DNA from 2 places in the Lelliottia sp. genome. Region 2 is predicted to be linked to the other one. Evidence: predicted binding sites of a transcription regulator. Region 2 holds the regulator's gene; the other holds the start of a gene.
What was found. Region 2 encodes LexA, which represses DNA repair genes until DNA is damaged. Its sites were predicted from a motif close to TNCTGTATGTACATACAGNA; they were not measured.
Positions count from the first base shown of each region.

Region 1: a site for LexA is predicted at 5,666-5,685, ahead of umuD (translesion error-prone DNA polymerase V autoproteolytic subunit). Genes of this name have one in related genera too.

Region 1 covers NZ_JAZQNX010000021.1:119-10,120, forward strand. Annotated here, with positions in the region: gene ACKI5T_RS11820 (hypothetical protein) at 206-403, opposite strand; gene ACKI5T_RS11825 (hypothetical protein) at 453-863, opposite strand; gene ACKI5T_RS11830 (antirestriction protein) at 906-1,337, opposite strand; gene ACKI5T_RS11835 (DUF1380 family protein) at 1,697-2,119, opposite strand; gene ACKI5T_RS11840 (hypothetical protein) at 2,172-2,393, opposite strand; gene ACKI5T_RS11845 (DNA methylase) at 2,390-3,082, opposite strand; gene ACKI5T_RS11850 (hypothetical protein) at 3,546-3,815, opposite strand; gene ACKI5T_RS11855 (plasmid partitioning/stability family protein) at 3,819-4,502, opposite strand; gene parM (plasmid segregation protein ParM domain-containing protein) at 4,505-5,476, opposite strand; gene umuD (translesion error-prone DNA polymerase V autoproteolytic subunit) at 5,707-6,138, shown strand; gene ACKI5T_RS11870 (Y-family DNA polymerase) at 6,138-7,409, shown strand; gene repE (replication initiation protein RepE) at 7,850-8,605, shown strand; gene ACKI5T_RS11880 (hypothetical protein) at 8,920-10,002, opposite strand, start outside.
Region 2 covers NZ_JAZQNX010000026.1:24,272-46,880, reverse strand. Annotated here, with positions in the region: gene alr (alanine racemase) at 1-763, opposite strand, end outside; gene dnaB (replicative DNA helicase) at 916-2,328, opposite strand; gene ACKI5T_RS14230 (quinone oxidoreductase) at 2,391-3,374, shown strand; gene pspG (envelope stress response protein PspG) at 3,687-3,929, opposite strand; gene dusA (tRNA dihydrouridine(20/20a) synthase DusA) at 4,067-5,062, opposite strand; gene traF (conjugal transfer protein TraF) at 5,144-6,403, opposite strand; gene ACKI5T_RS14210 (cupin domain-containing protein) at 6,623-7,111, opposite strand; gene zur (zinc uptake transcriptional repressor Zur) at 7,228-7,743, shown strand; gene ACKI5T_RS14200 (CsbD family protein) at 7,828-8,037, opposite strand; gene dinF (MATE family efflux transporter DinF) at 8,183-9,502, opposite strand; gene lexA (transcriptional repressor LexA) at 9,569-10,177, opposite strand; gene ACKI5T_RS14185 (diacylglycerol kinase) at 10,287-10,655, opposite strand; gene plsB (glycerol-3-phosphate 1-O-acyltransferase PlsB) at 10,810-13,230, shown strand; gene ubiA (4-hydroxybenzoate octaprenyltransferase) at 13,392-14,261, opposite strand; gene ubiC (chorismate lyase) at 14,274-14,771, opposite strand; gene malM (maltose operon protein MalM) at 14,953-15,900, opposite strand; gene ACKI5T_RS14160 (maltoporin) at 16,014-17,324, opposite strand; gene malK (maltose/maltodextrin ABC transporter ATP-binding protein MalK) at 17,396-18,505, opposite strand; gene malE (maltose/maltodextrin ABC transporter substrate-binding protein MalE) at 18,877-20,067, shown strand; gene malF (maltose ABC transporter permease MalF) at 20,256-21,800, shown strand; gene malG (maltose ABC transporter permease MalG) at 21,903-22,609, shown strand, end outside.

The DNA of each region.
Region 1 (10,002 bases), on a different contig from region 2:
CGCCCACGCCCACGCCCACGCCCACGCAGAAGGCTGTTCCGGTTTATTCTTCTCTGCCAGCACTTTTTTGCCCTGCGTATCCGGCTCCTTCTTCAGGGGCGGACGGGGGAAGCGCCGCAGGCGCTTTCTCTGTCGCCCGTCAGCCTGCAGGGATGACAGGGTTTTAGCGCGCGATCAGGCGGCACCGTAGCACCGCCCTGACCTGTTATGGCTGGTCGCCCTCGCCGCCCTGAAGAATGAAGTGCCCGCACAAATACACGGCACACTGTCGGGTGGCGGATTCACAGATTTCATCCATCACTTTAGCCGTGGTGACGGGACTGAGGCCGAGTTCCTGTCGTCTCTCATTTATCAGTCTTTTGTACTGGCGCAGAATGTTTCGGGTGTCGGCTGACAGTTGCATGATGAATCTCCTGTTATTGATAACCGGAGGCAGTCCCTCCGGTACAGGTTTACGCATCCAGCGCCGCGCGCAGGCTGAGCATAACGTTGTTTTCTTCTTTCAGGGTGTCGTCGGCATCCCCCCCGCCGTCCTCTGCGCAGACGGCGATGCGCTGCATTTCCCTGCCTGCCAGTTGCATTACCACTTCCAGTGACGTGGCGGGGATCGTCACGGTGCGCAGCGCACGCTTATCATCGAGAAGGTCGTCCACGATGCCGCGTATCGGCCCGACATCACCGCCACATTCAAAATGTGCATGCAGTCTTTCCAGTACCAGTCCCACGTCTTCGTCGCTGAGATCCGCGTCAAAACAGATGCTGCGGATATCTGCCCCAGACCAGCACGCAAACACGCATTTCTCGCCGTCAAGGTCGGAACATTTGAACATTTCAAGGGCGATCTCTCGTGGTGTACCAATCATTTTTTTCTCCTTTTGTCGGGCGGCATCGCCGCCCGTGGCCAGTCAGTCAAGGGCACGCCAGATGGCGGCGCTGTCAGGGTGAGAGTCGATAAAATCCATCAGTTGCTCATGACGGCGGCAAAAGTGACGGCACAGTTCCTCCTGATCATGATTGCTGTGAAACCAGCTCCGGTGATTCAGTATCAGCGCGGTGAGGATGATCCCTGCCACTTCACCGCTGACCGTCTGCTCAAACCCGTTTGCGGTGTTACACAACAGGAGTTCCGGCGTTTCCGGTGCCATAAACCCGCCGCCGTCAGGCAGGCGGTAAAAGTGCCAGAATCCGCCCTGATATTCGGGGCAATAACGGTGCGCATAGGCATACACGGAGGCTTCGGACGTCATAAAATCGCCGCCAAAGAGATCGGGTAAAAAGGTCAGTCGCTGCGCGCCCTCAAGACGAACGGCATCACAACAGGTCAGGGTCTGGTTCATACATCCTCCACGGTTAACATATTCTCGGGTCCGGCATCGCCGTGACGACACGACAGACCGGCGAAAAGCGGAGGACGCAGGGGCGACACCGGAAGCCGCAGCGCAGACATAAACGGGCTGAATGCACCGTTTATGGCGAGAACGGGTGAGGATGGCGGCGACAGCGAACCCTTGTGGCCGCAGCGGCCGGGCTACAGTGAAGTCACGGCGCATGCCGTCACCGCACCCTGCCGCCCGGGAGGTTCCCCCGTCCCGACGTTGCCCGCAGGGTGGCGGCGGATAAAGGCGGAAGGAACTGACTTCCTTTTTTGCATTGTCTGGCCCCGGTCCGGATACGGGGGCCAGGCCCCCGGAATGCTTTACGCGGCCAGTTGCGCCTGGAGGGAATGAACATCACTGAGCGCCTCACGCAGACTTTCTGGCTCCTGCCGTCCGGCCTCCCACGCATGGCCGACACGGTTTTCCAGGTCACTTGCGTAGCGTTTCAGCACCCTGGACAGGAGTGTTGCCGTGACGCTGACCTGCCGGTTTTCTTCTTCACGCTGTTGCATCAGCAGCTCAAAAACCCGGGCATTCGTTACCCCTTCACGGCGATATTCCGCCATCGGCATGTCACCGATCCTTTTCATCAGGGACCAGACTTCTTTTTCGGCGGGATGCTGACCGCACTCCCGGCACGCCACCGCTACGCCCTCTTCCGTCCAGACCAGCAGGATCAGGGGTTCATCAAAAGTGAACATATTTTCAAGCTGCACACACAATTCTTCACGGGTTCCAAACATCAGTTTTCTCTCTTGTCAGGTCACAGGCCGGGCTGTCGCCCGGCAGGGTCAGTCAGTTCTGAAAGGTTTCATCCAGTACGAGGGCTTCCCGGTACGCTTCCAGTAACAGGGTGTTGATGCGCCGCAGGGTCTGGGCGGCCATGCGTTCGGCCAGCGTCGCCGCATCATGGCGGTGCTGAGATTCCAGACGGTTAAGCAGCATCCTTACATCGCACATGGCATTACTGAGCGCGGCAACGTCCGCGCGCAGTGCTTCAAGTCCCGGATAATTCATGCCGCCTCCGGATAATCGGGATAAAACATGCCGTCATTGGCCGCCGGCATCCGTCTCGCCCGTTCAACCTGTGCCAGACGACGCACGCCGGCAGCGTGATACTGCTCCAGCATCTCAATCCCGATATACCGGCGACTGGCTTCGGCAGCCGCCACACAGGTGGAGCCGGAGCCGGCAAACGGGTCGAGAACAATCGCCCCCGGACGGGTCAGGGATTCAATCAGCGGGCGCAGACTCTGCACCGGCTTTTCGGTCGGGTGGTGATGATTGCCCGTGTATTTCCAGGGGATCACGTCAGGGATGGGGCGGTCCGGCGTCTGCGGACGGCCTTTGGCCAGCAGATAGGCATTTTCATGCGTGTAGCCCACAAAGGTGGATTTGGAGGCGTAGGTTTTTGCAAACACGACATGCCCGACAATCCGGAAGCCCGCCGCTTTCCATGCGCTGATAAACAGATCCGCGCGATTCCAGGCGTAGAAACTCACCATCAGACTGTCATTTTTCAGCACGCGGTACATTTCGTGGCAGGCAGGCTGGAGCCATTCCGCCGAGTTATCGCCGGCCAGCGTCCGGCCGGAACGGTCCTTATAGCCAACCAGATACGGGGGATCGGTGAGAATAAAATCGACGGCACGCGCCGGAAAACGGGACATCACCTGCACGCAGTCACCCAGGATAAAACGGGACATAGACACACTCCTCTCTGATATGCGGCACCCTGTTGCGCCGTGCCGCCACAAAAACCCGGCGAAAAGTGGAGGACGCAGGGGCGACACCGCAAGCCGCAGCGCAAGCCCTTTACGGGCTGAATGCACCGTGAAGGGTGCGAACGGGTGAGGATGGAGACGGAGTGAACCCTTGTGGCCGGAGCGGCCGGGTTAGCGTGAAGGCACGGCGCTGAAGCCCGCCGCCGGCTGGCGGCAGGAAGACGGAGGGAACCGACATCCTTTGTTCCTCGCACGGTCACTGAGGAGCTTACCCGTGCGTGAAGGTACGACGGGTTTCAGAAGGGAAAGCAAACTTGAAAGGAGAATTTCACATAAAGACAATATGTGATTTACATCACACAAAAACACTCTATAATCGCCGAAAAATGAAGCAGTTAGATTTGTCGGCAGGGATGAGATGTCACCCTGCCGTTTTTTTGCGCCGTCAGCGGCCCGAATGTTCGGGTTTTTGTTTGCTGTCAAACGCCAGGATAACCCCGAGGCAGAGCAGCACGGCATAACACAGCTGCAGCGCGATCGTCCCCGGCAGAGGGATGTCATCAATCAGAAGCAGAGGTACGACGGTGGCGACGCCAGCCAGTATCATCCCTCTGCCGGTCTTTTTCACCCGCTCCGGCCACTGAGTTTCCGGAACGTTCCGGAGGCGCAGGATACGGTGAATGCCTTGTTCTGCCGTTCGCTTAATCACTGACATGTTTTACTCTCCGAATGCGCGCCGCATATTTTTCTTTATTCCGGCGGTTTGCGCACCGGATGAGGGGATGACTGACGAGACCTGTTGCTCCGGTACCATGACCGCAGTCGTGCCGGCTCCAGCTCCCGTTATTCCGGCGCCCGCCATCTGCAGGATCAGAGCCTGCAGCTCACTGACCGAGGCCGGCGGAACCGGCATGCTGGCCAGCAGACGCGGGAGTTCAGGTGCCATCGTATGCAGGGCCAGACCGGTGATAATCATGTTTCTCAGTAATTCACCGCGCTGGCGTGAAGACACGCCCGACAGCAGGCTTTCAACCCGTTCACTGCTCCGGTCATCCTGAAGCGCCAGGGTGTAACGCCGTCGCCGGGATTCAGCCTCCGGCGAGACTGCCAGTGCCGTCATGCCGGCGTCCGGCTCATCCGGTAACCCGGACAAGGACGACCATCTTCCGGATACCAGCGCCATCAGGGCGTAAAGCCTGCCGGCGCTCAGCTGACCGTCAAAGAATACCGGGATCAGCGCCGGTAAACGGGTGTCGGTCTGGTACACCACCGCGCCGGCGGTGGTGACGGTACGGATAAAGTCACCACGCAGGGGCTGCGAGATGGTGCTGATGGTCGCCATCGCCGCGATATCGGTGCGATCATCGCTGTGCAGATAGAAAGAATACTGGCCGTCCGGCACGTTTAATCCTCTTTATTGTATAGGGCAATCTCTCTGGCCAGTGCCAGTTGTGGATCGCCGATGACCTCAATACGGTCAGGAGCCAGAGGCCACGCCTGACGGATAGCCTCTTCAATGAGGGATGCCCCTCCCCCGACCAGGAATACCCGGTTAACGTTCCTGAAGGCCGTCAGCTCACTGGTGACACGTGCCCCCAGGGAAGTAATCGCCTCTGAAATCTTATTCCGGACATCATCAATTTTACCGGCATCGTTGATCACCCGCTGCAGATACTCGCGGTCATTCCGGTTACGGATGACCGTGTCAGCAATCATCGCACTGGTTTCACTGTCTGCAGCCCGCAGAGCGCCTGCAGCTGCGCGTGTCACCTGTGACACGCCGACTGACGGATTGCCGTGTACGGCACTGATATCCTCGAACTGGCCAACAATCACACCCGCATCGAGCGTGGTTCCGCCGAGATCGATAATCAGGGTGGTTTCACCAGGTCCGGGCTGGAGCTCAGCAAGCCGCGTGAACGCCGCCGGCAGTGATTCCGGCATGACCTTCACGTCCTTCACGGTAAATGCCGTACCCTTATTGACGGTCAGCTCCCGCATGAGGTTTTCCCGTTTGCGGCGGATGTTCTCCTCATTACGCTGACAGTCCCCGTCGTAATACTCACTCAGGGGCAGCGTGACCGTCAGGCTTACCGGCTGTGGCTCAAGTCCGCTGTTCAGCAGGGCATGATGCACGGCCAGCAGGTTGAGGTCGCCGTACTGATAATCCACGTTTGTGGTCGGGATGGCATCACGGCTGACACTGTCCCAGGTATATTTCAGCGTCCCGACCTGATAGTTGAACGTCGCCGCACTGAATTCCGCCACCTTCCAGCCATGCCGGAAAGAGTTTGCCGAGACCCGGGTCCGCAGCGCGTTACCCTCAAACCACGCCAGCTTAACATTAGTCGAACCATCATCGCAGTAAATATTCATCATTATGCTCCATCAATTAAACTCAATTTGATACTTATTATAAGATCAAAATGGGAATATAAAAGTTTTATTTCTCATTATGAGCAACTAAAAAGAATCACAATGATATTTTCTTTCCTATTGAGCCACTTACAAAGCGCATTACGTGCATATTCCTGGCGCGCTGGCTTATCATCAATGTGTCAAATATACTGTGTTTATAAACAGTATATTTAGCATCAGGAGGAAACATGAAACTGCAGCTTTTCAGTCCAGGGAAAGATATTCCGCCACAGACCCATCCGTTGTTTTCAGACCTGGCCAGCTGTGGTTTCCCCAGCCCGGCCCAGGATTACATCACCGCTGATCTGGATTTGCATGAGTACTGCATCCGCCATCCGAGCGCCACATACTATCTGCGCGCCAGCGGAGACAGCATGTCAGACGGCAGCCTGTACAACGGAGACCTGCTGGTCGTGGACAGCGCTGAGAAGCCGCAGCATGGCGATATCGTGGTGGCCAGTCTGCAGGGTGAATTTACCGTCAAACGTCTGTTGCTGAGGCCTGAGCTGGTCCTGCAGCCCATGAACCCCGCCTGGTCTCCGATTTACCCCGACCCTGACGAACTGGATATCTTCGGCGTCGTGACCCACATCATTCACCGTCCCCGGGAGATGTACTGATGTTCGCCCTGGCCGATGTGAACAGCTTTTACGCCAGTTGCGAACGTGTTTTCCGGCCGGATTTGAAAGGTAAGCCGATAGTCGTCCTGAGCAACAACGACGGAAACGTGATCGCACGCAGCGCCGAGGCGAAGCCTTGGATAAAAATGGGCACACCGTGGTTCCAGATGAAGAACAACGCTTACCCGGAAAAAATACACGTTTTTTCAAGTAACTATGAGCTGTATGCCTCAATGTCAGCACGGGTGATGAGTTGTCTGGAAGAGCTGGCGCCGAGAGTAGAGCAGTACAGTATTGACGAGATGTTTCTCGACCTGACTGGTGTGGAACACTGCATGGATCTGGAAGATTTCGGCCGGCAGCTGCGCCAGCACGTCTATGACTGCACACGCCTGACCATTGGCGTGGGATCTGCGACTACAAAAACTTTAGCAAAATCAGCACAATGGGCCTCCAAGGAATGGAAACAGTTCCGTGGGGTTCTCGCCCTGACACCTGGAAACCCTGGCCGCACACGAAAACTACTCTCGCTGCAACCGGTGGAGGAAATTTGGGGGGTGGGAAACCGTATTGCGAAAAAACTGCATGTCCTGGGGATCAAAACGGCGCTTGATCTGGCCCTGACAAACCCGACGTTTGTGCGAAAAAACTTTTCTGTTGTTCTGGAACGTACCGTTCGTGAACTGAATGGAGAAAGCTGTATTGCGCTTGAGGAAGCACCTCCCACCAAACAGCAGATCGTCTGCAGCAGAAGTTTTGGCGAAAAAATTACAGAGTATGAATATCTTCGTCAGGCTGTCTGCCTGTACGCAGAAAGGGCCGCAGAGAAGCTGCGGGGAGAACGACAATATTGCCGGCATATCTCTGTCTTCGTGAAAACCTCTCCTTTCGCCGTCAGGGAGCCCTACTACGGCAACGTGGCCACCGAGAAATTGCTCACGCCCACCCAGGATACCCGTGACATTGTTGCGGCCGCAACCACAGCACTGGAGCGTATCTGGAAAGACGGGCACCGGTATGCGAAAGCGGGTGTCATGCTGAATGACTTCACTGGTTCCGGTGTCTCTCAGCTGCAGCTGTTCGACGAACGTCCCCCCCGCCCCCACAGTGCGGAGCTGATGAAGGTTCTTGATGGCATAAATCAGTCAGCTCTGGGACACGTCTGGTTCGCCGGGCGAGGCATTGCACCATCGTGGCAGATGAAAAGGGACATGCTGTCTCCTGCTTACACGACGCGCTGGAAAGATATTCCGACAGCAAGGATCAGTTAAGCTTCGTTTTTGAAAGAGCTGACAGTGCTCGCCGCAGCCGAACGACCGGGCAAAGCCCGCGAGTGAGCGAGGAAGCACCAGGGGACTGAATGAACATATTCTGCTTACGCTCTGGATTATGTATGTCATGTTCCCTCGAGTTATCCACTTATCCACGGCATTGTTTTTATAAGATCTTTTTTAATAGTTTTAGGTTTACCTTTTTAGGGAGGTCTTCAGGCCAGTAACAACGGGGGTTGTGGAAGGATTAGTGTGACAAAATGCCCTCTGTGTGTGACAAGTCACCCTCAGCACCACGCTTTTACGTGACAAAATGCCCTCAAATCTGTGACAAATTGCCCTTAGAGATAGATGGATTGCACAAAGTTATCCCCCGGAGTTGACTCTTTTCTGAAAGGTGTGACAATCTAAAAACCTGTCACACTTAACACGGACCTGTCATGACGGAAGTTGCGGTTATTAACCATAAAAAACGTAGAAATAGTCCGCGAATTGTCCAGTCAAATGAACTGACTGAGGCTGCATACAGCCTTTCCCGCGACCAGAAACGTATGCTGTATTTGTTTGTGGATCAGATCCGTAAGTCTGATGGCACGCTACAGGAACATGATGGTATATGTGAAATCCAGGTGGCACAGTATGCCTCAACCTTTGGTCTGACATCCGCTGAGGCCAGTAAGGATATTCGTCAGGCTCTTAAGGGCTTTGCTGGTAAAGAAGTGGTGTTTTATCGCCCTGAAGAGGACGCTGGAGATGAAAAAGGATATGAATCATTTCCGTGGTTCATCAAGCGCGCGCACAGCCCTTCAAGAGGTCTTTATAGCGTCCATATCAATCCCTATCTGATCCCTTTCTTCATTGGCCTTCAGAACCGCTTCACGCAATTTAGGCTGAGTGAGACAAAAGAGATCACCAATCCTTACGCAATGCGACTGTATGAATCCTTGTGTCAGTACAGAAAGGCCGATGGCTCCGGTGTAGTCTCTCTTAAAATCGACTGGATAATGGAACGCTACCAGCTCCCGCAGAGCTATCAGCGTATGCCTGACTTCCGTCGTCGCTTCCTGCAGGCGAGTGTCGATGAGATAAACAGCAGAACGCCAATGCGGTTGTCTTATATCGAGAAGAAAAAAGGAAGAGTGACGACACATATAGTCTTTTCTTTCAGTGATATAACAGCTTTGTCGCCAAATTGATTTGAGGGTGATATGTCACATATCATGAGGGCGGTTCGTCACACTTGGTTTAAAGGATTAAGGGTGATTTGTCACATAACATAATCTGCTCCCTTGTTGCGCGCCGGTTTCATAGCCAAATGTGCCTCTCATCTCTGGATATAAACTCTGAATTAAGGGCAATTAGTCACAGTTTTCTGAGTGTGATTTGTCACATTTTCCTGTGTGCTGTTAGTCTCATTTGTCACATGAACGAGCAAATATCCGCTTCAATATCGCAGTCCTTTGCGAGTGCAAATTGTCACAGTTTAGCTTCAAAGTAAGGTAGGTCTGTCCTATCTGTTCATTTTCCCTGCGTTAAAAATATGTTTGAGCAAGTAGCTGTTAAATGTTTTATCAGAAGCTTCTGGCCAGAACGGGGGATCAGTTAAAAGAATGCCCTCTTGCTCCATCCAACTGTGAGTGTGCCGTTTACGCTCAATGTACTCCTCTGATTCATACCCCATAGTTTCAATGATTAACGTAGTAACTGTGTTTTCTCCGGCCGGTACCACATTCAGTATGAAATCAGGATGAATAACCTCCTCTTCTCCATCCTTCACTATTTTCGAAGTGAACAATGGTTTACTGAGACTAATTGCATCAGGGTGATTGGTTTGACGGCCGGCGTAGCTACAGGCGTTAATTATCACTTTAAGAGTGTCACGTTCCTTGTTGCTATCCACTGGTACCGGGTTATCAGGGGTATATGCAGCGTGTGCGTAACCTTCGTGGCAGTAAACACTGCCATCTCTCCCTCGCCTGTACTCCAGTATTGCCCAATAGGGAGCCCGACTGCCGACGTTGTAGGAGTTCTCTCCATTGATACTAACTCTGGCTTCAGGCCGATGGTTATATACATTGCCCTTGATCGAAAAACTTACCTCTTCCCGGCAAGCTTTTTTTGCTATTCCTACGATGTAGATACAGGGTTCTTTATCCTTTTCCTGCCCAGCTTCAACGTGAGTGAGCATTTCACTAATCTGATCGCGTGTCAGCCATGGGGCACAGTAGCAAAGCTTACTGAGAGGAGTTCCGTTACCCGTAGCATGGTCCTCCAGAACAGTTCTTATCCTGCTAATTGCTCCGGTAACTCCCGGACTCTGATATTCAGGCACCAGTTCGAGCTGGTTCAGTCCTGCGGCCTGGATGAGCGTTAGCAATTTACGCCCCAGGGCTGGAACTGGTTTTAGAGTTTTGCGGCGGCGTTTACGAGGCACCACTGGGCCTTCCACGACGGTGATCCCGGCTTCTTTCTTTTTGTCCGGTAACCAGTCATCTCCTCCTACTGGATTCAATGGGCTGGTTTTACCTTCAGAAAGAGTATTGTCTGCGTCTCTCTCCTTCTTCAACCTATACAAGGGACATTGTTCATCATG
Region 2 (22,609 bases):
AGCCAACAGGTTCACCCGCTTTGTGCTCGCGCACAGCGATCAGGTTCGACACCAAAGACATTACCGGCTGCAGACCAAAATCAGGGCCCCAGGGTTTGTTTTCCAGCGGTGAAACGCCGTAAAGAATGATGCCAGGCCGCGCCCAGTCAAAGTGCGATTGCGGCCACAGCAAAATGCCGCCAGAGGCCGCAATGGAACGCATGCCTGGCTTGCCTTCGCAAAAGGTGTTGAAAATATCGAGCTGCTGCTCCGTTGCGCCGCATTCCGGTTCGTCGGCGCGGGCAAAATGGCTGACGATATTCACCGGCTGGTGCACGTTTTTGCACTGGCTTAACCGCTGATAAAACGCCTCGGCCTGTTCCGGACGTACGCCCAGGCGATGCATGCCTGTATCGAGCTTCATCCACACGGTCACCGGTTCGCTCAGTTCAGCCGTTTCCAACGCCAGCAGCTGTTCTTCATTATGAATCGCGGTGTGCAGATGCTGATCGGCGATCGTCGTCAGGTCAGTGGCTTCAAAGAAACCTTCTAACAACAGAATGGGTTGCGTAATACCGCCCGCGCGTAAGCGTAGGGCTTCTTCGAGACGGGCGACGCCAAAGGCATCGGCATCAGGGAGCGTTCGCGCGGTCTCAAGAAGACCGTGTCCGTAAGCGTTCGCTTTCACGACTGCAACGAGTTTACTGGCGGGCGCCAGTTCACGCAGACGTTGCAGGTTGTGTCGCAGAGCGCGGCGGTTAATGACTACAGTTGCCGCTTGCATTTGAATTCCTTGCCGTAAAGAAAAGTATTCCTCTAAATCATTTGCGTCACAGCAAGGCGGCAAGACCGTAAATCCCCGGGAGCTTAGATAACTAAGCGACCGGGGTGAACGGGTAAAGCCAACGCCGCTGTGGCGCGAAGGATGACGAGGAATTATTCGTCGTCGTATTGAGGTCCCGCATAATTATCGAAGCGCGACCATTGTCCGTTAAAGGTCAGGCGCACCGTACCGATCGGGCCGTTACGCTGCTTACCAATAATGATTTCTGCGATGCCTTTCATGTCGCTGTTTTCGTGATATACCTCGTCACGATAGATGAACATAATCAAATCGGCATCCTGCTCGATGGAGCCAGATTCACGCAAGTCTGAGTTAACCGGGCGCTTGTCAGCACGTTGCTCCAGGGAGCGGTTAAGCTGAGAAAGTGCAACGACGGGTACCTGTAATTCTTTCGCTAACGCCTTGAGCGAGCGCGAGATTTCGGCGATTTCCAGCGTACGGTTATCCGACAGCGACGGAACGCGCATCAGCTGCAGGTAGTCGATCATGATGAGACCAATGCCGCCGTGCTCACGGGCAATACGACGCGCGCGCGAGCGCACTTCGGACGGCGTCAGGCCGGAAGAGTCATCGATATAAATATTACGTTTTTCCAGCAGGATGCCCATGGTGCCAGAGATGCGCGCCCAGTCCTCATCATCGAGCTGTCCGGTACGGATGCGGGTCTGATCGACGCGTGACAGCGACGCAAGGGTACGCATCATGATCTGATCTGAAGGCATCTCCAGACTAAAGATAAGCACCGGTTTATCCTGCAACATCGCCGCATTTTCGACAATGTTCATCGCAAATGTCGTTTTACCCATCGACGGACGTGCCGCGACAATAATCAGATCCGACGGCTGTAAACCGGCGGTTTTTTTATTCAGGTCGTCATAACCGGTGTTCACACCCGTGACGCCGTCGTGCGGCTGCTGGAACAGCGCTTCGATGCGCGCAACCGTCGAATCAAGCACGTCGGCGATATTGCGCGGGCCTTCATCTTTATTTGCCCGGCTTTCGGCAATTTTAAATACGCGTGATTCCGCGAGATCCAGCAGATCTTCACTGGTCCGGCCCTGTGGATCAAAACCGGCTTCGGCGATTTCGTTTGCTACGGCGATCATTTCACGCACAACCGCACGTTCACGAACGATGTCAGCGTATGCGCTGATGTTCGCCGCGCTTGGCGTGTTTTTTGATAACTCTGCGAGGTAGGCGAAGCCACCGACGCTATCCAGTTGCCCCTGACGCTCAAGCGATTCCGCGAGCGTGATCAGGTCAATCGGGCTGCCCGACTCCTGCAGACGCGCCATTTCGGTGAAAATATGGCGGTGCGGACGGGTATAGAAATCGTCAGACACAACGCGCTCGGCGACATCGTCCCAGCGTTCGTTGTCCAGCATTAAACCGCCCAACACCGACTGTTCCGCTTCAATCGAGTGCGGCGGGACCTTTAGCCCGGCAACCTGGAGGTCGCGGTCACGGGGTTCAGTCTGTTTGTTGAAGGGTTTATTTCCTGCCATAGTGAATGGAGTTACCGAGATAAAGAATGGGTCGAAAGATTACCACATTTTCTGGAGGAATCATGGCAACGCGCATTGAATTTCACAAGCATGGTGGCCCCGAAGTACTCAAAGCGGTGGAGTTCACTCCAGCCGCGCCTGGTGAGAACGAAGTCCAGGTAGAAAATAAAGCGATTGGCATCAACTACATCGACACCTATATTCGCGGCGGGCTGTATCCGCCACCGACCATGCCGAGCGGTTTGGGAACCGAAGCGGCGGGCGTGGTGGTCAAAGTCGGAAGCGCCGTTAAGCATATTAAAGAAGGCGACCGCGTGGTGTATGCGCAGTCGCCTCTGGGTGCTTACAGCTCTGTTCATAACGTCCCTGCCGATAAAGCCGCAGTACTGCCCAATGCCATCTCGTTTGAGCAAGCCGCAGCGTCATTTCTCAAAGGGCTAACTGTCTTCTATCTGCTGCGTAAAACCTACGAAATTAAACCGGATGAGCCGTTCCTGTTCCATGCTGCCGCAGGCGGCGTAGGGTTAATCGCCTGTCAGTGGGCGAAGGCGCTGGGCGCAAAACTGATCGGCACCGTCGGCAGTGCGCAAAAGGCGCAGCGTGCAAAACAGGCTGGTGCATGGCAGGTGATTAACTACCGCGAAGAGAGCATTGCGGAACGGGTGAAAGAGATCACCGGCGGTAAAAAGCTGCGCGTGGTGTATGACTCTGTGGGAAAAGACACCTGGGAAGCCTCGCTGGATTGCCTGCAACGCCGCGGGCTGATGGTGAGCTTTGGTAATTCCTCTGGCGCGGTGACGGGCGTTAACCTGGGCATTTTGAACCAGAAAGGCTCGCTGTATGTGACTCGCCCTTCCCTTCAGGGATATATCACTACGCGTGATGAATTGACCGAAGCCAGCAACGAATTGTTCTCGTTGATCGCCAGCGGCGTCATTAAAGTGGATGTGTCTGATGCGCAGAAATATCCGCTGAGCGAGGCGCAGCGCGCGCATGAGGTGCTGGAAAGTCGTGCGACAGAGGGATCGAGTTTGCTGATTCCCTAATATGCTCATTTGCCCTCAATAATTCATGTTGCAAAAAGGCGGCAATTGAATGAATCCCCGGGAGCTTACGCAAGTAAATGACTGGGGTGAATGAAAGCAGCCAACGCATCTGCGGCTTGAATTATGACGGGGATATAAGAAATTGGGCTTCCCGTGGGAAGCCCTTTCTTTTTTTAGTTCGGCTGTATGTAGGGTACAGCGCGATGAATTCTTTATCGGCAACAATAGTGACAGATTTGATAAGTAAATCCTATTCTGTTCTAAGCCGTGCTGCCGGAAAAGTTACAGGTATGTGACGAACGCCTCAATACCTTAGTAACGAAAGCGGTTATTGCGCTGATAATTTGGGACTTTTGGCGTTTTCACTGCCCTTATGACCCACACAACCGCAATCGCCAGCAGTAACCACGGCAACAGTTTGATCATCAGCGCAAACAACCCACCGACGAACATCAGCGCCGTGGCGACAACCAGCGCGGCGATAATCCCGAGCAATGAAATACCCGTCACCATCAGCATGACAAAAAATCCAATCACAAAAAGCAGTTCCAGCATGACGCTCTCCCGAATATCCCACAACGATGCCAAAGCTATTACAAGAAACGTGCCAAAATTAACTTACTGATTTAGAAACAAAAACACCCCGCAGCGATGTGCAGGGCGTGGTGAATTTGACGATCTTTTAGTGAAAATTATCGTTTGTCGGCGACCAGGCGCAGAGCGTGTTCCAGCACTTCAATATCTGCGCCCGCTTTATGCGCATTTTCACTCAGGTAACGACGCCACTGACGCGCACCCGGAATTCCCTGGAAAAGCCCAAGCATATGGCGGGTGACGTGCCCCAGATAGGTGCCATTGCTCAGCTCACGTTCAATGTACGGATACATCGCACGGACCACGGCAACCGGATCGCTGTCCGCACTCTCAATACCGAAGATTTCGCGGTCAACGGTCGCCAGAATGCCCGGATTTTGGTACGCCTCACGCCCGACCATCACGCCATCCATATGCTGCAGGTGCGTTTTAGCCTCTTCGAGAGATTTAATGCCACCGTTGATCGACATCGTCAGATGCGGAAAATCACGCTTGAGTTGATACACGCGCGGGTAATCCAGCGGCGGGATCTCGCGGTTTTCTTTCGGGCTAAGACCCGACAGCCAGGCTTTGCGTGCGTGAATGATAAACGTCTCGCACTCGCCTTTCCCTGCAACGGTATCAATGAAATCACACAGGAATTCGTAGCTGTCCTGATCGTCGATTCCGATACGCGTTTTGACGGTAACCGGAATCGACACCACGTCGCGCATCGCTTTAATGCCGTCAGCCACCAGCTGTGCGTTGCCCATCAGACAGGCGCCAAACATACCGTTCTGCACGCGATCGGACGGACAACCCACATTGAGGTTAATTTCGTCGTAGCCACGCGCTTCTGCAAGCTTTGCACATTCTGCCAGCGCGGCCGGATCGCTGCCGCCCAGCTGCAGCGCTACAGGATGCTCTTCTTCGCTGTAGGCCAGATAGTCGCCCTTACCGTGAATAATCGCTCCGGTGGTCACCATTTCGGTGTACAACAGCGTGTGACGAGACAGCTGACGCAGGAAGTAGCGGCAATGTCTGTCCGTCCAGTCGAGCATCGGCGCGATGGAAAAACGGTGTGCAGGGAAAGTGGACTTTAATTCTGACGACATGGCGAAGTTTTAGGCATCTGCTGGAAAAGGGGCGCTACTATAGCACAAAGAAAACCGGAGGCGCATGGCCTCCGGTTCGCCTTAGAACGTCACGCTTAACTGCGCGCCCGCGCCCCAGGTTTCGTCTTCGCCATACAGACCCATCAGATCCACATGGACGGTGTTGAACGGTGCAAAGCCGACACCGCCGGTGAACACGTTGCTATCGTTCCCCTTCACATCCGCACGATAACCGGCACGCACTGCCAGCCAGCTCAGCGGGGTGACTTCCGCACCTACGCCGACATACTGTGAGTTTTCTTCACTTTTGAAGCCTTTGGTTTCGGTGAGGTCGCCATCAGCCGTTAAGGTCAGCAGATCGGTGTGCCACGCCACGCCTGCGGTCACCAACGGACGAATCTGGTAAGTATCTTTGTAGTTCACCACATCGCCCGTACGACCATTACGGATACGAATGTCTTTGGTATCAATATCACGAGACATCAGGTTCTGCCCGCTCAAGCCTACCGTCCAGTTTTCACCAAAATCAGCGGTCACGCCGGCATCAACGTTAAAACCAGTATCATCCGTACGGTAACGGCTGCTGTTCCAGTCGTTACTGTCATAGTCGTAAATGGAGGTGGTGTAGTTGTAGAGCCAGGTTTTCTGCAGTTTTGGTGTGATACCCACGGACACCGGGATATCCGCAATATCAAACTGGCGGGCAACCGCAACACCGTAGTCAGAGACAATGGCTGCTCGGCCAGATGCCGTGGAGTTGAGGTTTTCGGTAATTTGATCGGTGCCGTTTAACGCGGCGTCCAGCGCAACCCCACCCGCGACAATTTTGCTGTTCTGGATGCTGCGCAAATAATCAATATCTTGCTGATCGATAGAAGAGCTTACGCGAGCGTGCGCGTTGCCTTTCGCCACGAAGGCTACCGAGAGCACGTTATTAGGAATACTGACCGCAATACCCGCGCCCGCATTTGCACGCGCCGTTTTGCCTTTCAGACTACTAAGTTCATCAGCGAGATCTTTTGCCGCACCCTGGAACTGATTAACAGAACCTAATGGGTTAGCGATAATCTGCGCTGCCGTGAGGCTGTCCACAACATCGCTGTAGTGGTCAACTTTGTCACTGATGTCGTCGATTTGATCCTGAAGATTATCTTTATCCGTAATTCTGGCGCCAACGGACGGCAAAATGACAGTAATGTCATCATCAGGTTTAGCTTTAGCCAACAGCGCCGGGTTGATTAACACCCCGCTGCCATAATTGCCCGCCGCCACGCCCGTGCCACCCATTGCATCACTACGCGCTTCCGTCCAGGTATTAGCGGCAGACGCCTGATTTGCCATCAGCAGAGATACAGCAATGCTAACCACCGAAAATTTAAAAGTTTTTTTCACAGTATGCCCGTCTTATAGTGTTATTAAACAACCCCCCGCTATTTACGCCCATACGGGAGCGAACTATTGCTGTGAATAGGAACCAAAAGACCTGCTATTTCCTTAAGTTAAATCACCCAACTGGCCTATTGTATTTGTGACGGCCCTCAATATTTATAGAAGAGGATATTATTTTCGCCCAGGTTTTCCGTCATGGGGACCAAAAAACTGCGGAGGATGGTCGACCCAACGGTCTTCTCGAGTGGCGGCATACATCGGATTAAGCGGGTAGTAGATACGGTTGTGTTTTTTGTTCGCTTCCCCTACCACCAGCAGTCGTACATCCTCGTCGGTGTTGTTGATAAAGGTATGGCACACGCCCGTTCCGGCAGGAAAACCGACGCTGTCCCCTGGCTCCAGCTTCCACAGATAACCGTTGATCCACACTTGCGGATGACCTTCAATAACGTGGATAAACTCTTCCTCGTCACTTTCTGCATGCGGATAGGAAGTGCGACGACCCGGCGGTAAGCGCTCATGATGGATTCCAATACGCCTTAGCCCCATTTTGCGAGCCAGCGGCGCGCCAATTGCAAACCGTTCTTCACTGTCCGGATACGTCGAATCGTCAGCACCTTCGACGTCGCGCCAGTGTTGAATGCAGTCAGGTCTTCTCATTGTTTAACTCCCCATATTGCGTTGCGTCAGGTATAGCACACCGCGTGGGATCTCGGCGTTTTTAACAGAACATGATAAAGTGGGGGTTTTCCGGCCTACTACTTTTCGAGGTGCAAATGGATAAGACCACAACGCAGGAGCTGCTCGTGCAAGCTGAAAAGCTCTGCGCGCAACGCAATGTGCGCCTGACCCCGCAGCGCCTTGAAGTTTTGCGTCTGATGAGCCTGCAACAAAACGCGATCAGCGCTTACGATTTGCTTGATCTGCTGCGTGTTAACGAGCCGCAGGCTAAACCGCCGACGGTTTACCGTGCGCTCGATTTCCTGTTGGAACAAGGCTTTGTGCATAAAGTGGAATCGACAAACAGCTACGTGCTTTGCCACTTTTTCGATCAACCGACGCACACATCTGCGATGTTTATCTGCGACCGATGCGGAGCCGTGAAGGAAAAAGCGGCGGAAGGGGTAGAAGACATTATGCATTCGCTGGCGGCCAAAATGGGCTTTGCGCTACGTCATAATGTGATTGAAGCACATGGCTTGTGTTCAGCCTGTGTGGAGGTGGAAGCGTGCAGCCATCAGGACGCGTGTCAGCACGATCATTCAATTCATGTAAAAAAGAAGCCGCGCTAAAATGCAAATCGGGCGGCCTTTAAGCCGCCCTCAGGGATAGTACGTCCTTGTACTTTCGGGTAGAACTTTTCGCTACGGAATTGCCTACCAGCGATAATCGTGACGTTTTTCCCAATCACCGACCTCTTTCTCGGCCTGATCTTTCTGGTAACCGTAACGTTCCTGAATTTTACCGACCAGTTGGTCACGCTTACCTTCGATAATAGTCATATCATCGTCAGTCAGCTTACCCCACTGCTCTTTCGCTTTACCTTTAAACTGTTTCCAGTTACCGCCGATTTCGTCTTTATTCATAATCATGTCCTCATCGTTCGGTTATCACGTAAATTTGTATCGTCCGTTACGTTCATTTCCTGCTGGACGTGATAATAATTGTAGATAAGGATTCGGCAGTCGTTTCGATATTCAGAATCTTTAACCATTTTGCCAAAAGAAGCCGCTACGAGAACCAGCTATTTTTGCGCCAGTGACGCCGCCAGATAACCCACAGCGACAGGCCTCGCAGAGCAAGAAAGACAGCTAATGCCAGCCACAAACCATGGTTCCCCAAATAGGGAACGGTGAGCAAGGTCAAACCGAAACCCGCCGCGGCGACCGCCATGCTGTTGCGCATTTCCGCGCCCCGGGTCGCACCAATGAACATGCCATCCAGCAAATAACACCAGACACCCACCACCGGTAAAACCACTTGCCAGAAAATGTAATGACGAGCCAGTTCACGCAGTTCAGGTAATGACGTCAGAAGGGCGACAATATGCCCACCAAAGAGAGCGTAAATCAGCGCAAACACCAGCGCGACCAACCCGGACTGACGACAGGCAGCACGCCAGACTTCCTGTAATTTTCCGGCCTGCCGCGCACCGTATGCCTGCCCCGAGTGGGCCTCAATGGCATAGGCAAAACCATCCAGCGCATAAGCGGTAAACGTTAGTAGCGTCATCAGCACCGCATTGACCGCAACGATTTCAGGCCCAAGACGCGCACCCATTACGGTCATCGCACCGAAGCATAGCTGGAGCAACAGAGAGCGCAACATGATGTCGCGGTTCAGCGCCAGCAGCTTGCGCATATTGCCCCGCCAGGCATTTTTCAGCATCGCGAGCGAGACACCACGCATCACCAGCACGCGTTTGACCATCCATAAGCCGATAAAGAACGTGGCATATTCCGCGACAACGGTTGCCAGTGCGGCACCCTGCACATTCATATGCAAACCTATCACCAGCCACAGATCGAGAACGATATTCAGGACATTCCCCACCACCAGCAAAATGACCGGGGCACGGACATATTGCACACCGAGTAGCCAGCCAAGCAGAACGAGGTTAGCGAGTGATGCAGGGGCACTGAGCCAGCGAATCTCCAGAAAACGGCGCGCCTGTTCCAGCACGGCTTCGCTGCCACCGACGATATGCAGCGCCAGATCGATTAGAGGTGTACGCAATACGACAATCAGAAGCCCGGCACCTAACGCCAGGATCAGCGGCTGAATCAGCGCCCGCCCAAGGCGAACGGGATCTTTCGCGCCAAAGGCCTGGGCGGTCAGTCCGGTCGTGCTCATGCGCAAAAACAGGAGCAGCATAAAGAGGAAGCTGGTCGCCATCGCACCAATCGCGATGCCACCTAAATAGACTGGAGAATCAAGATGTCCAATGACGGCCGTATCCACCAGTCCAAGCAAAGGAACGGTGATATTGGAAAAAATCATTGGCAGCGCAAGACGCCATAATGCCTTGTCTGAAGTTGTCAGCAGAGACATAGGAAATTACCGGAAGCAAGATAAGACAGTCAGGCTGCGAGGATGACGCAGCCTGTCAGAGAGAAATTACAGCCATTCACCGTTGCGGATAACACCAACCGCCAACCCTTCGATAGAGAAGGTTTGCTCGCGCAGATCCACCACAATAGGAGAAAACTCACTGTTTTCAGGCAGAAGTTGCACGGTGTTACCCTGTTTTTTCAGGCGCTTAACCGTGACTTCGTCGTCAATACGCGCAACCACAACCTGTCCGTTGCGCACATCCTGAGTTTTATGTACTGCCAACAGATCGCCGTCCAGAATACCAATATCCTTCATGGACATACCGCTAACACGCAGTAAGAAATCTGCGCTCGGCTTAAACATACCCGGATCAACCTGATAATGGCCTTCAATGTGCTGCTGTGCCAGCAACGGCTCACCCGCCGCAACGCGACCGATAAGAGGGATGCCCGTTTCTTCTTCCACCAGTAAGCGGATACCGCGTGACGCGCCTGAAACAATCTCAAGAACGCCTTTACGTGCCAGCGCTTTAAGATGCTCTTCAGCGGCGTTTGGTGAACGGAAGCCCAGGCGCTGTGCGATTTCCGCACGCGTGGGTGGCATTCCCGTCTGGCTGATGTGATCCCTGATGAGATCAAACACCTCTTGCTGTCTGGCCGTTAACGCTTTCATTCCGCCCCCTGGGTGTATATACAGTTATGCTGTGAGTATATACAGTCAAAGGCGAATTTGGAATCAAAAACTGCACAAAAAACCAGAGACTTATTCGATTCCTGAAAGCTTATCGAAAATGTGACCAAAGGAGGGTGACCCAGGTAATGGCAGCGATGATAATCGCCAGCAGTACGGCGGCAGAGCCCATGTCTTTCGCACGACCAGAAAGCTCGTGGAAATCAGAGCCAATACGATCAACAACGGCTTCGATAGCGCTGTTGAGAATTTCCACTATCATCACCAACAGTACTGAGCTAATGAGAAGTACGCGGGTAATAGCATCAACATCAAGGAAGCACGCGATAATCACGGCAATAATTGCGGCAACGCCTTCTTGCCGGAAGGCGGCTTCATTTATCCATGCCGCGCGGAAACCTTTCCATGAATATCCGGCAGCTTTGATGATTCGGGTAAACCCAGTGGTATTATTGGCCATTAAAAGAACCTTTTATTAAATTTAGCGTCAGTAACAAGGGCTGCGGCGGGTTTCGCAGCAGCCTGAAGTATGACGGGTAACAACAGAAATCTTGCGCGCTTTCTGTTATCCTTGCGCCGCAATTGCATTATTAACCAGAGGCTTTACATCGTTTATGTCCGGCTGGCCACGAATTTACTACAAATTACTTAATTTACCATTAAGCGTACTGGTAAAAAGTAAGTCTATCCCGGCGGAACCCGCGCTGGAATTAGGGCTCGATACCTCGCGCCCTATTATGTACGTTTTGCCTTATAACTCGAAGGCAGACTTACTCACGCTGCGCGCCCAATGTCTGGCGCACGATTTACCAGATCCTTTGGAACCTCTGGAAATCGACGGCACCCTTCTCCCTCGCTATGTGTTTATCCACGGCGGGCCGCGCGTGTTTACCTATTACACGCCGAAGGAAGAGTCCATCAAACTGTTCCACGACTATCTTGATCTGCACCGCAGTAACCCCGACCTGGATGTCCAGATGGTGCCGGTGTCGGTGATGTTTGGTCGTCGTCCAGGGCGTCAAAAAGGCGAAGAGAATCCGCCATTGCGCATGCTTAACGGCGTCCAAAAATTCTTTGCGGTGTCATGGTTGGGTCGCGATAGTTTTGTTCGTTTCTCGCCGTCTGTGTCGTTACGCCACATGGCTGATGAGCACGGCACCGATAAAATTATTGCCCAAAAACTGGCACGCGTTGCGCGTATGCATTTCGCCCGTCAGCGTTTAGCCGCTGTGGGGCCACGTTTACCCGCGCGTCAGGATCTATTCAACAAACTGCTGGCATCCAAAGCGATTGCTCGCGCGGTTGAAGACGAAGCGCGAAGCAAGAAAATCTCCCATGAGAAAGCGCAGCAAAACGCTATCGCACTGATGGAAGAGATTGCCGCGAACTTCTCTTACGAGATGATCCGTCTGTCTGACCGTATCCTGAGCTTCACCTGGAACCGTCTGTACCAGGGGATTAACGTTCACAACGCCGAACGTGTGCGCCAGTTGGCCCACGACGGCCATGAGATTGTCTACGTGCCCTGCCACCGCAGCCACATGGATTATCTGCTGCTCTCCTACGTGCTCTATCACCAGGGGTTGGTTCCGCCGCATATCGCCGCCGGGATCAACCTGAATTTCTGGCCAGCAGGTCCGATTTTCCGCCGACTGGGCGCGTTCTTTATTCGTCGTACCTTCAAGGGCAACAAGCTCTATTCAACGGTTTTCCGCGAATATCTGGGCGAACTGTTCAGCCGCGGCTACTCCGTAGAGTACTTTGTTGAGGGTGGTCGTTCCCGTACCGGTCGTCTGCTCGATCCGAAAACCGGGACGCTGTCGATGACCATTCAGGCCATGCTGCGCGGCGGTACACGTCCTATTACGCTGGTGCCGATTTATATCGGTTACGAGCACGTGATGGAAGTGGGCACTTACGCTAAAGAGCTGCGTGGCGCGACGAAAGAGAAAGAGAGCTTACCGCAGATGCTGCGCGGTCTGAGCAAGCTGCGTAATCTCGGTCAGGGCTACGTAAACTTTGGCGAACCGATGCCGCTGATGACGTATCTGAATCATCACGTGCCGGAATGGCGAGAGTCTATCGATCCGATCGAAGCCATTCGCCCGGCGTGGTTGACGCCTACGGTAAACAATATTGCTGCCGATTTGATGGTGCGCATTAATAACGCGGGTGCGGCTAACGCCATGAACCTGTGTTGTACCGCGCTGCTGGCCTCTCGTCAGCGCTCACTGACGCGCGAACAGCTAACCGAACAGCTCGATTGTTATCTCGACATGATGCGCCATGTTCCGTACTCAACGGACTCAACCGTACCGTCTGTGACTGCGGGTCAACTGATCGACCATGCGCTGCAAATGAACAAGTTCGAGGTCGAGAAGGACACGATTGGTGACATCATCATTCTGCCGCGCGAGCAGGCGGTGTTGATGACGTACTATCGCAACAATATCGCGCATATGCTGATGCTGCCGTCGTTGATGGCTGCCATCATTACTCAGCACCGTCGTATTTCCCGTCAGGAAATACTGCGTCATGTTGAAGTGCTTTACCCGATGTTAAAAGCGGAGTTATTCCTGCGCTGGAGCAAAGACGAGCTGGCGGCAGAGCTGGATAAATTGACCGAAGAGTTGCTCCGTCAGGGGTTGATCGCGGTGAAAGGCGATGAGCTGCATATCAATCCGTCACGTTCTCGCACGCTTCAACTGCTGGCTGCTGGCGCACGCGAGACGCTGCAACGCTACGCCATCACCTTCTGGCTGCTGAGCGCTAATCCGTCCATTAACCGTGGAACGCTGGAAAAAGAGAGCCGCACGTTGGCTCAGCGTTTGTCTGTGCTGCACGGCATCAACGCACCAGAATTCTTCGATAAAGCGGTGTTTAGCTCACTGGTGCTGACGCTACGTGACGAAGGCTATATCAGCGATACCGGAGATGCCGAGCCTGGCGAAACCATGAAGGTTTATCAGATGCTGGCGGAACTGATTACGTCTGATGTGCGTTTGACGATTGAGAGTGCAACGCAGGACGAGTAGCGGGCTTCTGCGATCCGCTTTAGTGCGGAAACTAAAACGGCAACCTGATGGTTGCCGTTTTGCTTTTGCCTTGTGCGGTCTGATGCCCTCACCCGAGGCCTCTCCTGCGGGGAGAAGGGGGAACATCGAAAACGACAATGGGGTTGCCGTTTTGCGTTGACCTAAGACCAGTAACTCATCGCCAGACCTAAAAACAGCACCAGTCCAACGTAGTTATTATTCAGGAAGGCTTTAAAGCAGGCTTCACGATCGCGCCTGGCGATCAGCTTTTGCTGATACGCAAACAACAATCCCGCCACCAGCACCGACCAGTAAAACTCCCAGTTCAGCCCGTTCAGACGGCCAATGACCACCATCAGCGCCAGTACGGCGACCTGCAATATCCCAATGATCAGCTTGTCGTGACGACCGAATAGAATCGCCGTCGATTTGATGCCGATTTTCAGGTCATCATCACGGTCGACCATAGCGTATTGAGTGTCGTAGGCCACCGCCCACAAAATGTTGGCGAGAAACATCAGCCAGCAGCTCAGCGGCACAGACTCACTGACGGCAGCAAACGCCATGGGAATTGACCAGCCGAACGCTGCGCCTAGCACCACCTGCGGCAAATGCGTATAACGCTTCATGAACGGATACACCCACGCCAGCGCCAGCGCCGCCACCGAGAGCAAAATCGTCATGGTATTAAGCGTGAGCACCAGCAGGAAAGAGAGTACGACCAGCACAACAAACAGCGTGCGCGCCTCTTTTTCCGATACCTGGCCGCTGGGCAGTGGGCGATTGGCGGTGCGTTTAACGTGTCCGTCAAACTTACGATCGGCATAATCATTCACCACGCAGCCCGCCGCGCGCATTAGCCAAACGCCCGCCACGAACACCGCCAGGATCCACAGCGGGGGCAAACCGGGAGTCGCGACCCAAAGTGCCCACAGCGTTGGCCACAGCAGCAGCAAAGCACCGATCGGTTTATCCGTTCGCATCAGGCGGTGAAAGGCCAGCAGCTTGTCCTGCGTCAGACTCCACTCCATTTTCATATCCTCTTAGTACAACGGCGATGCGGGCAAAAACAGCTCCGTCAGCATTAACGGTTTGCCGCTTAAGCGCAGGCGGGAACGGCGTCCCCACAGATCGGCATCGCGCCCTATTTCAATAAAATCACGGGTGAGCTCGGACGACGTAAAAAGATAGCGTCCCAGCGGGGTTTTACCCAATGTTTGCAGAGCCAGTTCCGGACCAGAAAGCGTGGATTCCGGAACGACGGTGCGCCCAGCAAGCCATGGCTCGCCATCCGCGCATAGCAGGATTTCACGCAGCCAGTAGCGTTCTTCTTTTGGCAACAACGAGAGCTCGCTGGAGACCTCATCAGCGGACACAAATCCTTCCTGAATCAGCGTCACGGTGACGTTTTTCCCCTGCTGCTCAAAACGTTTCGTCATGGAATCTTCCAGCAGCAACCAGTCGAGTTGCTCAGGGCTCAGCGCGGGTATTTGGTCAAAATAGCGCAGCGCACGCAGTTGCGTTAGCGCAGGGTGTGACATGCCAGACTCTCCGATACATAACGTATGGCTATTGTATCGCAGAAATGCAGGTTGGGGGCGTTCAAACGTGGATTAGCGAACATTATCGCAACAGTGGCGCAACAGCATAAACAGCGCCAAAAAAAGTGCGCCCACTCAGGCGCACTAAACTACTGACAAAATCAGCACTGTGGGGAAACGGTCACCCCTTGCCTTTTACACTGCTGATAAAGGTGGAACGGGCAGTGGTTGAACCTAAACGCTCAGCTTCATCAAGCAGCTTCAGCGCTTTGTCGACATCGCCGCGCTTCACGGCCTGCTTGATGGCGTTGTTGAAGTAGGTTTCGGTATCGTTCAGCACAGGCTCGGCGCTCTTCGCCGGGGCAGGTGCTGGTGCGGCAACCGGCGCGGCTGCGGCTGGCGCGGCGTAAACCGGTGCAGCCGTGTTACCCACGGTGACTGGGCCGGTGCCGGAGGAGCCAAACAGCGGGCCAACCAGCACGCTGGAGGCATTGTTCGTGGAGACTTTCAGCTTAAGCAGGCCGTCAGTGACATGGCGCGCTAACGGGTCCGGGATATCCGGCACCGCGTTGCCTGCCCCTTTGGCATAGGCTTTTGCCGGGTCCACGAGCTTCGTGGTCTGCTGCAAATCTTTCTCTGTCGTGAAGACCAGCACATAAATTTTCTGCTGGCCCAGCGCAGGCGTCAGACGCATTTTCCCTTCCAGACGGTCAGCGCTCATGACGCCAGGCTCCTGGTAGCTGAAATAATCACTCGGGAAGAAGGCTGATGGCGTCAGGTTCTGATCCAGAATCAACACGTTTGGCGCAAATACGCTGGCTTGCTTGTTCACTTCACTGGTCAGCGTCAGCGTCAGTTCGCCGATGTTCGCCGGAACGCTAAACGCCGCCACAGGGCCGGTGATGCCCGGCACATTCAACTGTTGGCCACCCGCAGAGAGCTGTGTTGATTGGGTTTTGGATTGATCGACCGGAGTCCAGGTCAGTTGCTGGAGTGCCGCCGCCGGAATGGCTGGTGCCGCACTGGTATTTTGTGGAACGAAGTTCACATCTGCAAAGGTGACAGCCGGAACACAGGCCAACAGCCCCGCAGAGAGGCACAGCGCGACGAGACTTTTCTTCATTTTCATTGTTATTACCTCTGATAGCGTGAGCACTGCGGTGGCCAGGCAATAGCGCGCAGCACCCTAAGGAGAGAGGGGCTTGCGCCCCTCTTTTAGATCATTACGTCAGGTCTGACGACTTACCACCAGATTTCCATCTGGGCACCGAAGGTCCACTCGTCGCTGTCGCCACGGCTGAAGGTTTTCGCGGAAGTGTCGCTGTACGCGATACCAGAGTCATATCCGGCACCGGAGTCGTTGTTCGCGTAACCCCATTTCTCATCCCACTTCGCATAGGTTGCGAAGACACGGATAGCCGGACGGGACCAGATGCTGTCGCCTGCCTGCCATTGTTGTGCCAGGGTGATTTTGTACTGGCTGTTGGTGTCGTCTGCTTTCTGGGATTTGACGTTGTCGTAACCCACTTCCAGCAGGGTGCTCATGATTGGCGTCCATTTGTACATAGGACGAACACCGACGGTCCACCATTTGGTGCCGTTGTTGTTATCCAGGTTGATGTCCTGGTACATACCGACGTACATCAGATCCCAGGAGTCGCCCAGCGAGATCGCACCGTGGTCCAGCACGCGCCACATGTCGCCGTTATTGTTGATGTTGCCACCTTCCGGACGGCCTTTACCGTTGGAGGTCATAGAGTCCGTTGCATATTGCAGCACGAACTTGTTGAAGCCCTTCAGCATGCTCTGGGTGTGTTCAGCGGTGAACATCCAGCCATCTTTCGATGCGCCTGGCGCCAGAGAGTAGTCGTCTGGCAGGTTGGTATGACCGTAGTCAACACCGAACTCCAGCGTACCGCCTGGGTTAACTTCCATCTGTGCTAAACGAACGTCGAAGACATCGTTCGGTACCAGGTTGTCATAAATACGGTTGCCCAGCGCGTCACGGTCGGCGAAGGTGCCGGAACCGCCTGCTTCAGAAGAACGGGTCGCTGCGACAGACAGTTTACCGAAGCCCAGATCGATGTTTTCGATACCTGCACCAGGACCAGAGATATCCCAGTAGTAGAAGTCGATCATGTGGACGTCATGACGTTGATAGAAACGCTTACCGGCCCAGATGGTGGAACCTGGCAGTGCGTCAATGAGGTTTTTACCCTGCACGTTCGCTTCACGGAAGGCCGGGCTGGTAGATTCCCAGTCGTTCTGCTGAGAAACGGAATACGCGACGTTAGTATCGAAATAGAAACTCTTATCGCCCTCTTTCCATACTTCCTGGCCCAGTTTTAACTCGGCATAGGTTTCACATTCGTTACCAAGACGGTATTTACTTTGAGCACCCGTCGCCTGGAAACACTGTTGTTCACCACCACTCCCGGTCCAGCCAATGCCAGAACGAGCATAACCTTTAAAGTCGACAGCACCGGCCTGGGCAGACAAGATGCCTGCCGCAATGGCGAGTGCCAGAGGAACTTTGCGCAGAGTAATCATTATTCTATCTCCTGAGATCATTGCTTTTCTTTGAACACTTCACCTGACGGTTTCGTGCCTTTTATTGGGAGTGCTTAAACGCCAGGCTCTTTGTGCAACCGACGACATGCGGTGCCATCCTCACGGAACAGATGGCAACGCTCTGGCGGCAAGCCGATAGCGAATGTGGCACCCTCTTCTACCAACACCACGTCATTCTGGCGGTACACCAGGTTCTGACGGATGGCGGGGATCTGGATATGAATCTGTGTTTCATGACCAAGCTGTTCGACGACCTGAACTTCACCTTCCAGCGTCACATCTGCTATCTGACTCGGCAATAAATGTTCAGGACGGATACCCAGGGACATATTCGCCCCGACCTGTACGTTGGCGCTGTCCACTGGCAGCCAAATCTGCTGACGGTTAGGCAGTTCCACCTGTACCTGTTCGATAGCTGTCGCAGTCACTTTTACCGGCAGGAAATTCATCTTTGGCGAGCCAATAAAGCCCGCAACAAAACGGTCAGCCGGGTAGTGATACAGCTCTAAAGGTTTGCCCACCTGCGCGACACGGCCTGCGTCCAGCACCACAATTTTGTCGGCGAGCGTCATCGCTTCAACCTGATCGTGGGTGACGTAAATCATCGTGCGGCCAAGACGTTTGTGCAGACGGGAGATTTCAATGCGCATCTGAACGCGCAGTGCGGCGTCCAGGTTAGAAAGCGGTTCATCAAGCAAAAACACGCGCGGTTCTGCCACCAGCGTACGACCAATCGCCACGCGCTGACGCTGCCCACCGGACAGGGCTTTCGGTTTGCGCTCCAGCAAATGCGCCAGCTGCAGTACTTCGGCCACCTGATTCACGCGCTGGTTGATAACGTCTTTTTTGGCTCCGGCCAGCTTCAGACCGAAGGACATGTTCTCGGCAACGGAGAGATGGGGATAAAGCGCATAGGACTGGAACACCATGCCCACGCCGCGTTCTGCGGGCGGGATGTCATTCATGCGAGTCTCACCAATAAACAGATCGCCGCTGGTGATGGTTTCAAGTCCGGCAATCATACGCAGCAGAGTTGATTTACCGCAGCCCGATGGACCGACAAACACCACGAACTCACCTTCGTGGATGTCCAGATCGATGTCTTTCGACACCACTACGTCGCCCCAGGCTTTCGTTACATTCCGCAGCTGTACGCTCGCCATGCCCTTCTCCCTTCGTTACAACCTGTCACCGACAGAAACATTCAAGATGGGCTGAATATGGGGCATCCATTACTGTTGTGAATCCTCCACCCCCTCGTTTTTTTGTGGGGGAGGAGGCGGGAGGATGAGACAGACGGTTCTGCCCCCGCATCAGGCGGGCTGTGGCTAATTTCGTGATGTGTGCGACAAAAATCAGCGCGTTTTTATGTGCGCCATGACTCATAACTTAAATCTATGCAACACAGATCACATAAAGAGGGGGTGGGGCGTAGGGCTAAGGAGGATGGAAAGAGGATGTCAAATAAGGAGACTGAGTCACGTTGAACGACCTCAGTGTATCCACGAGCACATCACCCAAAAGGATGGCAGATATGAAGATCAATACTGGCGCACGCGTTTTCGCCTTGTCCGCCCTGGCAGCAATGATGATTTCCGCACCGGCGCTCGCCAAAATTGAAGAAGGTAAACTGGTTATCTGGATTAACGGCGACAAAGGCTACAACGGCCTGGCCGAAGTGGGTAAAAAATTCGAAAAAGACACCGGCATTAAAGTCACCGTTGAACACCCGGACAAACTGGAAGAGAAATTCCCGCAGGTCGCAGCAACGGGCGATGGCCCGGACATTATCTTCTGGGCACATGACCGTTTCGGCGGCTACGCACAATCGGGTCTGCTGGCGGAGGTCTCTCCAGATAAAGCGTTCCAGGACAAACTGTTCCCGTTCACCTGGGACGCAGTGCGTTATAACGGCAAGCTGATCGCTTATCCGGTCGCCGTTGAAGCACTTTCTCTGATTTACAACAAAGACCTCGTACCGAACCCGCCAAAAACCTGGGAAGAGATCCCGGCTCTGGATAAAGACCTTAAGGCGAAGGGTAAGAGCGCGCTGATGTTTAACCTGCAAGAACCGTACTTCACCTGGCCGCTGATTGCTGCTGACGGCGGGTATGCGTTCAAGTTTGAAAACGGCAAATACGACGTGAAAGACGTTGGCGTGGACAGCGCTGGCGCGAAAGCCGGTCTGACCTTCCTGGTCGACCTTATCAAAAACAAACACATGAACGCGGATACTGATTATTCCATCGCAGAAGCGGCGTTCAACAAAGGCGAAACCGCGATGACCATCAACGGTCCGTGGGCCTGGTCTAACATCGATAAGAGCAAAATCAACTACGGCGTCGCGCTGCTGCCAACCTTTAAAGGCAAGCCGTCTAAACCGTTCGTTGGCGTGCTGAGTGCGGGCATCAACGCCGCCAGCCCGAACAAAGAGCTGGCGAAAGAGTTCCTCGAAAACTACCTGCTGACCGATCAGGGTCTGGATGTGGTGAACAAGGACAAACCGCTGGGTGCTGTCGCACTGAAATCCTTCCAGGAGACGCTTGCGAAAGATCCACGCATTGCCGCCACCATGGATAACGCCCAGAAAGGCGAAATCATGCCAAACATCCCGCAAATGGCGGCGTTCTGGTATGCCACACGTACTGCTGTGATCAACGCGGCAAGCGGTCGTCAGACAGTGGATGCTGCGCTGAAAGACGCTCAGGGTCGTATTACGAAGTAATGCTTTTACCCCTTATTTCTCAGGGAATAAGGTTTATTGAATACGTTGTTTACGCGACATCATTCGCGTTGTATCGAGGCGGCAAGGATGCAAATCCCCGGGAGCTTACAACAGTAAGTGACCGGGGTACGCGTCCGCAGCCAACAAAGAGGCAGCGTGAAGGATAAAGTGTAAAGAGGAAGATCCCCATGGATGTCATTAAAAAGAAACACTGGTGGCAAAGCGACACGCTGAAATGGTCAGTGATAGGTCTGCTCGGCTTACTGGTGGGCTACCTTGTTGTTTTAATGTATGTACAGGGGGAGTACCTGTTCGCCATCATGACGCTGATTTTAAGCTCAGTTGGCCTGTATATTTTTGCCAATCGCAAAGCCTACGCCTGGCGGTATGTGTATCCGGGTGTCGCCGGGATGGGGCTGTTTGTCCTGTTCCCCCTGATTTGTACTATCGCCATCGCCTTCACCAACTACAGCAGCACCAACCAGCTCGCTCAGGAGCGCGCCCAGCAGGTGCTGATGGACCGTTCCTACCAGGCCGGAAAAACCTTTGACTTTGGTTTATATCCAGCGGGAGAGGAGTGGAAGCTGGCGCTGTCGGACGAAGAAAGCGGTAAATATTATGTCTCCGATGCTTTCAAATTTGGCGGCGAACAAAAGCTGACGCTTAAAGAAGCGGATGCCCTGCCAGAAGGCGAACGCGCCAATCTGCGTATTATCACTCAGAATCGCCAGGCGCTGACGCAGCTCACCGCCGTGCTGCCTGACGAAAGCAAAGTCATCATGAGCTCGCTGCGCCAGTTCTCAGGCACGCAGCCGCTGTACACGCGGGCGGATGACGGTTCGCTAACCAACAACCAGACCGGCGTGAAATATCGTCCAAATAACGATATCGGGTTCTATCAGTCCGTAAATGCCGATGGCAAATGGGGCGACGATAAACTCAGCCCAGGCTATACCGTCACTATCGGCTGGGACAACTTTACCCGCGTCTTTACCGACGAGGGCATTCAGAAACCGTTCATGGCCATTTTCGTCTGGACGGTGGTGTTCTCAGTCCTGACGGTGATCCTGACCGTGGCGGTCGGCATGGTGCTCGCGTGCGTGGTGCAGTGGGAGTCCCTGAAGGGCAAAGCCATTTACCGCGTGCTGCTGATTCTGCCCTACGCCGTCCCGTCGTTTATCTCGATTTTGATTTTCAAAGGCCTGTTCAACCAGAGCTTCGGTGAAATCAACATGATGCTGGGCGCGCTGTTTGGCATTAAGCCGGCGTGGTTTAGCGACCCAACAACAGCTCGCTCGATGATTATCATCGTCAACACCTGGCTCGGCTATCCGTACATGATGATTCTGTGCATGGGCCTGCTGAAAGCGATTCCGGACGACCTGTACGAAGCCTCCGCGATGGACGGCGCGGGCCCGTTCCAGAACTTCTTTAAGATTACGCTTCCGCTGCTGATCAAGCCGCTGACCCCGCTAATGATTGCCAGTTTTGCCTTTAACTTTAATAACTTCGTACTGATTCAGCTTCTGACCAACGGCAGCCCAGATCGCCTCGGCACCACCACGCCCGCGGGTTATACCGACCTGTTAGTGAGCTACACCTACCGCATCGCCTTTGAAGGCGGCGGCGGGCAGGACTTCGGTCTGGCGGCCGCGATTGCCACCCTGATCTTCCTGTTGGTTGGCGCGCTGGCGATTGTGAATCTGAAAGCGACACGTATGAAATTTGATTAATCGGAATCACCAGGCGTCATTGGCGCAGCCAGTCTGGACGCTGCCAGCGTTCAGAATGGCAAGTGAAATAGCCTGGAGCGGTATTAAGGAGTAAGAATTATTATGGCTATGGTCCAACCCAAATCTCAAAAGCTGCGCCTCTTCGCAACGCACTTAGGTCTGCTGATTTTTATCGCAGCCATTATGTTCCCGCTGCTGATGGTTATCGCCATCTCGCTGCGCGAGGGCAACTTTGCCACCGGCAGCCTGATCCCGGAAAAAATCTCCTGGGAGCACTGGCGACTGGCGTTAGGTTTTAGCGTCGAGCACGCCGATGGCCGCGTGACGCCGCCGCCGTTCCCGGTTCTGCTGTGGCTTTGGAACTCAATCAAAGTGGCCGGTATTACCGCCGTGGGGATTGTGGCGCTCTCAACCACCTGTGCTTACGCGTTTGCCCGCATGCGCTTCCCGGGCAAAGCGACGCTGCTGAAAGGGATGTTGATTTTCCAGATGTTCCCGGCGGTGCTGTCGCTGGTGGCCTTGTACGCATTGTTTGACCGTCTCGGTCAATACGTACCGTTTATCGGTCTGAACACGCACGGCGGCGTGATCTTCGCCTATCTGGGCGGCATCGCGCTGCATGTATGGACGATTAAAGGTTATTTCGAAACCATCGACGGATCGCTGGAAGAAGCGGCTGCGCTGGATGGTGCCACGCCATGGCAGGCCTTCCGCCTTGTGCTGTTACCGCTGTCGGTGCCGATTCTGGCCGTGGTCTTTATTCTGTCGTTTATCGCGGCCATTACTGAAGTGCCGGTCGCGTCCCTGCT